2 regions of the Streptomyces sp. NPDC004542 genome follow, and region 1 is predicted to be linked to the other one. Evidence: riboswitches for the same ligand, from Rfam matches in the RefSeq annotation. Region 1 holds a riboswitch; the other holds the start of a gene.
The links. Region 1 has a riboswitch for cobalamin ahead of ABZX30_RS10745 (CbtB-domain containing protein). Riboswitches for the same ligand answer to the same signal wherever they lie in the genome.
Positions count from the first base shown of each region.

Region 2: another riboswitch for cobalamin. It lies ahead of ABZX30_RS32765 (prenyltransferase/squalene oxidase repeat-containing protein); the one in region 1 lies ahead of ABZX30_RS10745 (CbtB-domain containing protein).

Region 1 is NZ_JBEXLP010000013.1:72,442-77,484, reverse strand. Features, by position in the region: gene ABZX30_RS10760 (alpha/beta hydrolase) at 1-656, opposite strand, end outside; gene ABZX30_RS10755 (histidine phosphatase family protein) at 844-1,425, shown strand; gene ABZX30_RS10750 (CbtA family protein) at 1,476-2,228, opposite strand; gene ABZX30_RS10745 (CbtB-domain containing protein) at 2,250-2,471, opposite strand; cobalamin riboswitch at 2,508-2,651, opposite strand; gene ABZX30_RS10740 (acyltransferase) at 2,717-4,063, opposite strand; gene ABZX30_RS10735 (DMT family transporter) at 4,371-5,043, opposite strand, start outside.
Region 2 is NZ_JBEXLP010000099.1:13,263-18,305, reverse strand. Features, by position in the region: gene ABZX30_RS32780 (ATP-binding cassette domain-containing protein) at 1-48, opposite strand, end outside; gene ABZX30_RS32775 (CbiQ family ECF transporter T component) at 45-1,142, opposite strand; gene ABZX30_RS32770 (SCO2322 family protein) at 1,129-1,779, opposite strand; gene ABZX30_RS32765 (prenyltransferase/squalene oxidase repeat-containing protein) at 1,776-3,017, opposite strand; cobalamin riboswitch at 3,130-3,266, opposite strand; gene ABZX30_RS32760 (MBL fold metallo-hydrolase) at 3,479-4,540, opposite strand; gene ABZX30_RS32755 (aldehyde dehydrogenase) at 4,800-5,043, shown strand, end outside.

The DNA of each region.
Region 1 (5,043 bases):
ATGACGTCCTGGGCGCATTCCAGGACCAGGGTAGGCACGCTCACGTCCTTCAGTTCGTCGCGACTGTCCGACAGGAACGTGGTGCGGGCGAAGACACGGGCGATGTCGGGGTCGGTGGCGCAGAAGCTGTTGGTCAGCTCCTGTCCCAGCTCCGGCCGCTCCGGATTGCCCATGATCACCGGGGCCATGACGGAGGACCAGCCCAGGTAGTTGGACTCCAGGGATGCCAGCAGCTCGTCGATGTCCTGCGCGCTGAAGCCACCGCGGTAGCCGTCGTCGTCGATGTAGCACGGCGACGGCGCCACCATCACCAGAGCCCCGATCCGCTCCGGCACCGCTCGCGCCGCCAGCACCCCGATCATGGCGCTGACCGAATGGCCCACGAACACCGCCCGCTGAAGGTCCAGCGCCTCGCACACCTCGGCCACGTCCTGGGCATAGCCGTCGAGCGAGGAGTACCGCTCCTGGCTCCAGGCCGACAGGTCCGAACGCCCGGAGCCCACGTAGTCGAACAGCACCACCCGGTATCGGTCGGTCAGGGCCGGCGCGACCAACCGCCACATGTTCTGGTCGCAGCCGAACCCGTGCGCCAGCACCACCACGGGCGCACCGGCCGGCCCGGCGACCGTCACGTTGTTTCTCAGGCGGATGTCCATGCCGCCCATCCTCGCACCCGCCCGACGCCGCTCAGGAAGGGGGCGACGGCCGCGCCGGCATCCCGGGCGGTGACGGGGCCTTGTCCGGGCCCGCGCTCGGCAGCCGTCCTGGGATGCCGTCGGTGCTATGTTCGCGGCCGGGGCCAGGCGATCCGCCTCCGACGCCGACCGCAGGAGGAACAGCCACGTGACCAGCCGTATGACCTTCGTCTCGCCCGCGACGAGCCCGTCGCTGCGGCAGGCCCGTTTCTACGACGGCGACTCGGTCGACGCGATGGGGGCGGCGTCCGCCCGCTCCGCCGCCGGATGTCTGCGCTCGCCCGCCCGGGTGACCGCCTCGCCGAGTGCGCGCTGCCGGGAGACGGCCCGGGCGCTGGGTCTCGAGGTCGTGGAGACGCCGGAACTGCGGGGTCTGGACGTGGGCCGCTGGCGAGGCCGCACGCTTGAGGAGGTGGCGGCCGCCGAGCCGGAGGCAGTGGGCCACTGGCTCGCCGACCCCGGCTGGGCGGCACACGGCGGCGAGTCGGTGCGGGACGTGTGCGTGCGGGTCGGGCGCTGGCTGGACGCCGCGCAGGACACGGACGGCCGTACGCTCGCCGTGGTCGAGCCGGAGGTCGTGCGGGCAGCGGTCGTTCACGCCCTGGGGCTGCCGGGATCCGCCTTCTGGCGGCTGGACGTGCCGCCGCTGGCGGCCACGGAACTCAGCGGACGGGCCGGCAGGTGGAACCTGCGGCTCGGGCAGCCGCTGGCGGTGCCGGTCACCGCCTGACGCGAGAGGGCCCCCGGACGGTTCCGGAGGCCCTCTTGTGCCGGGACCGTTCAGTTCGAGACGGGTACCGTCCGCCCTGACGGGGCTTTCGCGGGCTTGGGATTGAGCTGCCGCTCGGCCAACTCACCGAAGAGCAGCCCGAATCCGCCCCACAGGACAGCCTGGACGGCCAGCGCCGACAGCCGGAACCGCCACAGCAGCGTGGCCGGGAAGTCCTTGGGCACCTCGTTGACGACCGGCAGGAACGCGTACGCCAGCCCGAGGACGACGATGAACACGGCCACCGCGGCCACCGTCGCCCACCAGGTGCCCAGCCCGGGCGTCAGGCGCCGGCCCAGGATGGTGGCGGCGATCGCGAGCAGGACGCTGAGCAGCATCATCAGGAAGTACAGGGTGGTCCGCTTGCCGATGGTGTCGGGGTCGCCGACCGACGGCGGATTGGCCGGGTACTTCAGGAACGGCACGACGTACACGGCGAGCAGCGCGCACACGGACAGCAGCAGTGCCGTCGCCCGCGGCGAGAAGCGGCCCACACGGCCGAGCGCGAAGCAGTACGCCAGCGCTGCGATGCCGCCGAAGGCGACCCCGTAGACGAGGACGCCGGTGGCGAGGCCGGCGGTGGACTGAAGGGAGCGGGAGACGACTTCCGCCTCGTGCTCGTGGGAGTGGGTGTCCTCGAAGCCGATCGCCTTGTCGACGTTCGGCTCCCCCAGGAGGTAGGCGACGAGCAGCGCGAGCACGCCGGCGGCCAGGCCGGCGAGCATGCCCCGCACGAGGAGATTTCTTACCGTTGCGGAATTCATGGGCGGGCGGCGTCCCCCGCGTCAGTGGCAGGGGAAACCGAGCAGGTGGCGGGCGTCGTGCACCCATTCGTGGACGTCCGTGCCGCTGAACACGGAGGTGGCGCCCTGCTCGGCGCCGACGAAGTACAGCAGGACCATCATCAGGATGCCGAAGAAGACGGCCCAGGGTGCTATCGCCTTCAGCGGCAGCTTGGCGGGGATGGCGGGTGTGGTTGCTGTCGGCTGGGCGACGGTCTGCGCCATGGCAGAACCTCCTCCGGGAGTTCGCGTCCCATCTCGGTGGTGCACATGACGACGGCCACGGGTCTGACTTGCCCGACCCCCAGGAGGCGTCTGGCATACAGTGGCGCGACCGTGCCGGATTCCCACCGGCTTCCGTCTCGCCGTCGTCGATATCGGACAGACCGTACCGCGTGACGTCGGCCTGGCCAAGACCGCCCCCGCTCGGCGTGATCTTCCTCTCCAAGGGGGCGCCCGCCGACCGGCGTTCACTTCGTGGCGTCATACCGCTTCTCGTCGGGGCGGGCACCGTACGGCAGTTGACGCGGGCTCATCCGGGTCGCGGCCCAGCGTGTGCGTCCTGCCGCGACCATGGACCTCCAGGATCGGTTCCGCTTGAAGGGCGTCTCGAAGAGCTTCGCGAACAGCCAGGCCGACAGGAGCGAGGCGGGCAGTCCCAGCACCACGGTGAAACAGAACGTGGGCAGCGGGGCCGACACGTACTCCGGGGCGATCTTCCGGACGACGACCATGACGATCGGCAGATGAATGAGGTAGAGGCTGTACGAGATGTCGCCGAGACCGCGCACCGGTCGTGTGGCGAGGAGCCGCACCAGAACGGCGGGACGCCCGGTGGCGACCGCCGCGAGGAACATCGTCATGGCGGGTGCCACGGCGAGGTCCACCCAGAAGTAGTGATGTACGGTCCAGGCGGGCCCCTGGACAGCGATGAGCAGTACCACCGGCAGGGCGGACAAGGCGGCGAGCCGGTGCCAGGGCATGGCCCGGATCTCTTCTCGCGCGACGACGATTCCCGCGCCGGCCAGACCGGCGACGAACACGGGCGCGAGATGCGGGGTCAGCAAGTTGTCGCCTTCGGCCGGGGATGCGCCTGCCGCCACCAGCCCACGCAGGGACACCAGGAGTGTCACGCCCGCGACGAGGAGTACCGCCCCCAGCCGCCGCCGCAGAAGAAGCAGCAACGGGAAGAGCAGATAGAGCTCCGCCTCCACGGCGATCGACCAGAAAGCGCCGTTGGGCGTGGGAGCCGTGAAGACGTCCTGGAGCGCCAGACCGTAGACGAGGAGCGTTCTGCCGTTCGGCGGCCCGTGATGCGAGGCGGGCACCACGAAGTGACCGATCACCACGCTCAGTGCGAGTGCGGCCCAGTACGGCGGAAGGATGCGCCAGGCACGCCGTCGCAGAAACCGGGCGATTCCGCCCTGCCGCCAGCCGTGACGCGCTGGGGAGACGGCCAGCGAGAAGCCGGACAGTACGAGAAAGAAGACGACGGCGAGACGCCCGTACATCAGCCAGCCCAGCCAGGACGGCCCCGAGTTCTCGGGAAAGCCTGGAAAGGCCAGCAGCCAGCAGTGGAAGAGGAGCACGTACAGCGCGGCCACACCGCGGAGCCCGTCAAGACCCGGCACATGGCCGCCGCCTGCTCCGGCCGTTCCGGACGCCTGCCGTCGTATCGGGACGGCCACGGCGGACTCGCTGCTGACGGGGCGGGGCGATAAGGATGAGATCGTTCGGCCCTTTCTCTCGGCGCCATGTCGGAACAGGCAGCCCTCGATCGCGGTCCGGGGGGCACGGCGCCACCCACGGCGACTCATACGTCGCGCACAGCGAGGGGGTTCAATGCCGCACGAGCGCTGCCGCCGCGGGTTACGCGGGCATTCAGAGCCGCCGCCGGGCACGTCGGCGGGCGCGAGGCCCCTGCTGTCGCCGGGGTACACGCCGGGTGCGGCGGGGAGCTTGGCCTGGAGGAGGTCCATGACCGTGGAGTCGGTCAGCGTGGTGACGTCGCCGAGCCGGCGGTTCTCCGCGACGTCGCGCAGCAGGCGACGCATGATCTCGCCGGAGCGGTTCTTCGGCAGCTCCGCCACCGGCAGGCCGGGTTTATCAGCCTGGATTGTTCCCTCACGTGTGAGTGACCGAATCGGGTTCCGCCTCGTCCCAGCTCCCGCCGGAGGCCACCACGGGCGAGCGGGTCAGCCCGACGATGCCCGCCGCCATGAGGCCGACTCCCACGGCCTCGGGCACCATGCGCCAGCCCAGCGCGATGCTCTCCCCGAACAACAGGCCGCCCAGGGTGACGCTGATCAGGGCATCCCCCAGCGTCAGGGCCGGCTGGGAGGCCGCCAGCGTGCCGGCCCGCAGCGTCCACTGGAGCAGCAGCACGCTGAGCAGACCGGTGGTGGCGGCGGCGTAGGTGTGCCAGGTGGTGAGGACGGCGACGGGCCCTGCCGCGAAGCGCCCGGTCACCTCTTTGATCAGGGCGGCGGTCACCGCGAAGCAGGCGGCGGTCGCGACGCCGAGCGTGACCGCCTGCGCGGGGCCGCGCATACGGCGGGCGGCGAGCAGGAGGACGGCGACGCAGCACGCCGATCCGCCCCCCACCGCGAGCCAGCGCCAGTCGTCGGCCCGGTCATCGCCCGGGGACGGGGACGCGCTGAGCAGGAAGAGCGCCAGTCCGCCCGCGAGCATCACGAAGGCTCGCCAGGTACCGGCGTCGGGGCGGTGCCGGAACACCGCGGCGCCCACGAGCAGAGTGAACAGCAGTTCGGTGCAGAGCAGGGGCTGCACCACGGAG
Region 2 (5,043 bases), on a different contig from region 1:
TTCGGCCGCCCCGTCGTACGTCACGGAGACGTCCTCGAAACGGATCACGGCGACTCCTTGGGGTCCGGGTCCCCGGGGGCCGCGGGGACGACGAAGGCGGGGAGCAGGGCGAGGAGTACGGCGGCCGCCGGCCAGAGCGGAAGCCGGGGCGCGCTCAGCGGTACGACCCCGGGGTGCAGGGCGTCGGGGTCGTGCACGGCGGCGAGGGCCAGCAGGGCGGCGACCGCCGCGCCGGACCCGGCGACCAGCCAGGCGCGCGCGTCCCAGGCGTCCGGGCGGTAGCGGGTGCGCAGGGTACGGCGGCCCCCGAGGCGCAGGCCCACGAGGGCCGCGGCGACCGAGGCCAGGAGGACCGGCAGCCCGTACGTGCCGCCTTCGGCGGTGAGCAGGCCGTACGTGCCCGCGCAGATGCCGAGCAGGCCGCCCAGGGTGAGGGCGGCGGTCGTACGGCGGATCCGGGCGGGGACGTCGGCGCTGCGGCCGTAACCGCGGGCGTCCATCGCGGCGGCGAGCGCGACGGACCGCTCCAACGCGCCCTCCAGTACCGGCAGTCCGACCTGGAGCAGGCCGCGCAGGCCCCGGTCCGGGCGGCCGCGCAGCCGGCGGGCGGCCCGCAGCCGTCCGACGTCGGCGATCAGGTGCGGCGCGAAGGTGAGGGCGACGACCACGGCCACCCCCGCCTCGTACAGCGCGCCGGGCAGGGACTTGAGCAGCCGGGCCGGGTTGGCGAGGGCGTTCGCCGCGCCGACGCAGACCAGCAGCGTGGCCAGCTTCAGGCCGTCGTACACCGCGAACAGCACTCCCTCGGCGGTCACTTCGCCGCCCAGACGGATGCCCTGCGCCCAGTGGGGCAGCGGGACCTCGGGGAGGCTGACGAGCACGTGCGTGCCGGGGATCGGGGAGCCGAGCACCACCGCGAAGACGAGGCGGATGAGCAGGACGGCGAGGGCGAGCCGGGCGAAGGCACCGTAGGAACGGGCCCAGGGGGCGGTGCCGCGGTGGGTGGCCACGACGTAGGCCGAGGCCGCCACCAGCAGGGCGAGGAGCAGGGGGTTGGTGGTGCGGGTGGCCGCGGTGCCCAGGCCGAGGGACCACAGCCACCAGGCGCCGGGGTGCAGCGCGGGGACGTTACGCGCGGCCACGGCGCCGAGCCCGCCATATCGCCGCCGTACCCAGGAGCACGACCGCGCCCACGCCCACCGGCAGGCCCACCGAAGGACCGTGCGCCGGCTCGCTCCGGTCCGGCTTCCCGTCCGTCCCGGCGTCCGGCTTCCCGGCCGCCACCTGCTCCCCGCACCCCTTGCGCGGATACCCGGCGATCGCACACAGCAGCGCGTTGGCGTCGTAGCGGAGCGGGCCGGCCGCGGCGGCCAGCGCGTCCGCCGTCGTCCCGTCGGCCGGGACCGCCGCGCAGGCCGTCCGGCGGGCGGGCGGTGTCTCGCCGGCCGGGGCGTCCGCGGCCGTGCCGAAGTCGAGGACGAGGGCCACCCGCTTCCGGCCCGCCTGAGCGGGCGTCCGGGCGCAGATCGCGTCGAAGTCCGCGGTGCCGCGCGGACGCGTGGCGTCGGCGGAGTCCTCGCTCACCGCGAACCGGAAGCCCTGGACGTCGCCGTCGGCGGGACGCGCCGTCGACGGGCCCTGGGTGGCGTACGTCCAGTGGCCGCCGGTGTGCTCCCAGAAGGACCAGTAGCGGTAGCCGGCGGCCTCGGCCTGCCCGGCCGCCGCCACGCACAGGAACACGGCCAGGAGCAGTGCCCCGGCACGGCGGACGGCGGTCACGGCTGCTGCCTCCGGCGGCGGCCGCTGAGCAGGAAGCCGATGCCGATGCCCGCGACGAGGCCGGTGCCGACGATCCACCACAGGCTCGTCCCCGAGTCGTGCCCGGCCGGCTCGGTCTCGCCGCCGGTGGCCCGGGCCGTCGCCGTCCGCGGCGCGGGTCCGGTCGCGCCGAGGGCCCGCACCAGGTCCGTACCGCCGAAGTGACGCGGGTCGGCGCCCATCGCGTGCGCGGTGAGGATCAGTTGGGCGTAGGCGGCGGGGCCGCTCTGCTTCGCCCACCGCGCGGCGTTCTTCTCCAGCCAGGCGTACGGCTTGTGCGCCTGCTTCGTCCAGCCCCGCGCGGCCAGGGCGACGACCGCGTCGGCGGTGTTGCCGTAGTCGGGCTGGTCCTTGGCGCCGGGGAGGGCGGAGGTGAGGTGGCCGCTGTCGTGCATCTCGTCCGCCAGGTAGGCGGCGCCGTTGCCGGCGATCTCCCGCGGGGTGAGCGGCTTGTCCGAGTCGGCGCAGGCGTAGCCCTCCTCCGGGGCCTTCGCGGCCGTCGTCACGAAGCCCTTGCCGAGCGCGCCCAGCACCCCGGCCGCCGTCGCGTCCGCGTTGGCCGCCAGTCCGCCCTTCTTGTCCGGCTGGTAGGCGAGGGCGCCGCCGCCGTCCTCGTCGCAGGGGATGGACCACGTGGCGAGCAGGTCGGCCGGGGTCCTGGTCCCGGTGCGCAGGTGGAGGGGGTCCTCGCCGGCCGCCGCGAGCGCGCCGACGACGACGGAGGTGGAGTTGGTGTCGCTGGGCGAGCCCGGCGTGTACCCCCAGCCGCCGTCCTTGTTCTGCGCCTTCTTCAGCCAGACGGCCGCCTTGTGGACCTCGCCGTCGTGCTCGCCGAGCGCCTTCAGGGCCTGCACGGCGGCGGCCGTGCTGTTGGTGTCGGCCTGGGCCTTGGTCTTCTCGCACGACGTGGCGGGATCCGGGCGGTAGGCGGGGAAGCCGCCGTCGGCGCACTGCTGCCCGGCCAGCCAGTCGACGGCCTCGGCGGCGGGCCGGACACCGACCGTGCGCTGGGCGAGCAGCGCGAGGGACTGCCGCCACACCCCGTCGTACTTCGGGTCCGTGCCGCCGTACAGCCCGGACGGGAGCGCCGTCGACGGGGAGGGCGACGGGGACGCGGCCGTGGCGGGCGCGGCCGCGGCTATGACGCCGACGGCGGCGAGAGCCGCGGCGCCGCGGCGGACGTTCCGGCGGACGTTCATGGTCGGGTACTGCCTCTCCCTGCGGGGGAGCGCGGGCAGCACGGGAGGACCCCGGGCGGCTCGGCTCCGTAGACCTCGACGGTGCCGTGCGCGGCGGGCCGCCGCGCGCGTGAGCCGGTCAACGTCCCGTGCGGGGTGGTCCGGCTCACCGTCGAAGGACGGCTCACGGTTGCGGGTCAGCGCCGGAATTGCACCGGCTTCCCCCCGTACGGGTGATGACGACCCGGTCACTCTACCCGGCGGTATCCGGGGGCTGAGAGGCGGCTGTGGGCCGGGGCGCGGGCGGGTGGCCGGGCGGGACGGCTGTGCGGTGGCCGGGGTCCCGTCCGCGGCGCGGACGGAGAGACCGATGAGGGGCCGGTGAAGAGACCGTTCGGGAGACTGCCGTGTTCCGGCCGGACGGCCGGGGCGTACGGGGGCGGCGAGAGCCTCGCCGGTTCGCGGGGGGCGGGACGACCGGATTACACGGCCGCGTAGGCCACCGGCTCGCCCTCCGCCACCGCCTCCGCCCGCCCCAGCTTCACCAGTCTCCGCAGATGGGCCTCCGCCTCCGACACCGCGATGGTCCGCGAACCGTACGGGATCTGCTCCCAGGGCCGGTTCCACTCCATCCGCTCGGCCAGCTGCCAGGGGGTGAGGGGCTCGGCGAGGAGGGAGAGCAGGCCGGTGAGGCGGGCCTCGTGGTGGGCGAGCAGGTCCCGGACCCGGGACGGGGCGTCGGTGAAGGCGTGCTGGTGGGCCGGCAGGATCTCGGCGGGGTCGAGTGCGCCGATCCGCTCCAGCGAGGCCAGGTAGTCGCCGAGGGGATCGGTGACCTCCCCCACGCTCGGCTTCGCTCGCGCGGGGGCGCCCCCATCGTCGTCGGGGTCCTCGTACAGCCCGATGTGCGGGGTGATCCCGGGGAGCAGGTGGTCGCCGGAGAAGAGGCGGCCGTGGCCGGGCAGCCGGGCCGGATGGGCCTCCTCCAGGTGCAGGCAGACGTGGCCCGGGGTGTGGCCCGGCGTCCACAGGGCGCGCAGGCGGCGGCCGGGGAGGTCGAGGAGTTCGCCGGGGACGATCTCGCGGTCGGGGAGGGCGGGGGAGAGGCCGGGCACGGCACGGCGGCGGCCGCCGCGCAGGGGGGCCACGTGCTCCTCGGGCGCTCCGGCGGCGGTGAGCTTGGCGGCCATATAGGTGTACCAGCGCCCGGGGTCGGTCCGCCGGGCCCGGCGGACGATCGCCGCGTCGGCCGCGTGCATCGCGAGCCACGCGCCGGAGGCCTCCCGCACCCGCCCGGACAGCCCGTGGTGGTCGGGGTGGTGGTGGGTGATGACCACACCGTGGATCTCGGTGACCGCGGTGCCGAGGGCCGCCAGCCCCGCCACCAGGGTGTCCCAGGACGCCGGGTCGTCCCAGCCGGTGTCGATCAGCACCGGGCCCCGGTCGGTGTCGACCACGTACACCAGCGTGTGACCCAGCGGGTTGTCCGGGATCGGGACCGCTATGGACCGTACGCCGCCGCCGTGCTCGAACGTCTTCGCCATCCGTCCTCCGCCCGTCCCGCCCCGGCCGTCTCCCGCGACCGCTGCCCACTATAACTAGAACTCGTTTCACCAGAGGGGGCCCGTCACCGATGGGGAGCACCTGGAATGCGGGGCGTGACCACCGCTCCTACGTTGGTTCGGGGTGGCCGTCTTCGCGAACTGATTCCCGGGCTGCCGACCGGGTCTGGCCTAGTTCGACCAGAACTGATATCAGTTTCTGAAACGGCGTCAGATTTGGTAGCGCGGGAGGCAGTCGGCCATGACCGAGCTCGTGGAACACGGACAGCTGTTCATCGGCGGGGAGTTGACCGACCCTCTGGGCAAGGACGTCATCGAGGTCGTCTCCCCGCACACCGAGGAGGTCATCGGACGGGTGCCGCACGCCTCGCGCGCGGACGTGGACCGGGCCGTCGCCGTGGCGCGCCGCGCCTTCGACGAAGGGCCCTGGCCGCGTACGCCGCTCGGGGAGCGGATCGAGGTCGTCGGCCGCATCAAGGACGCGA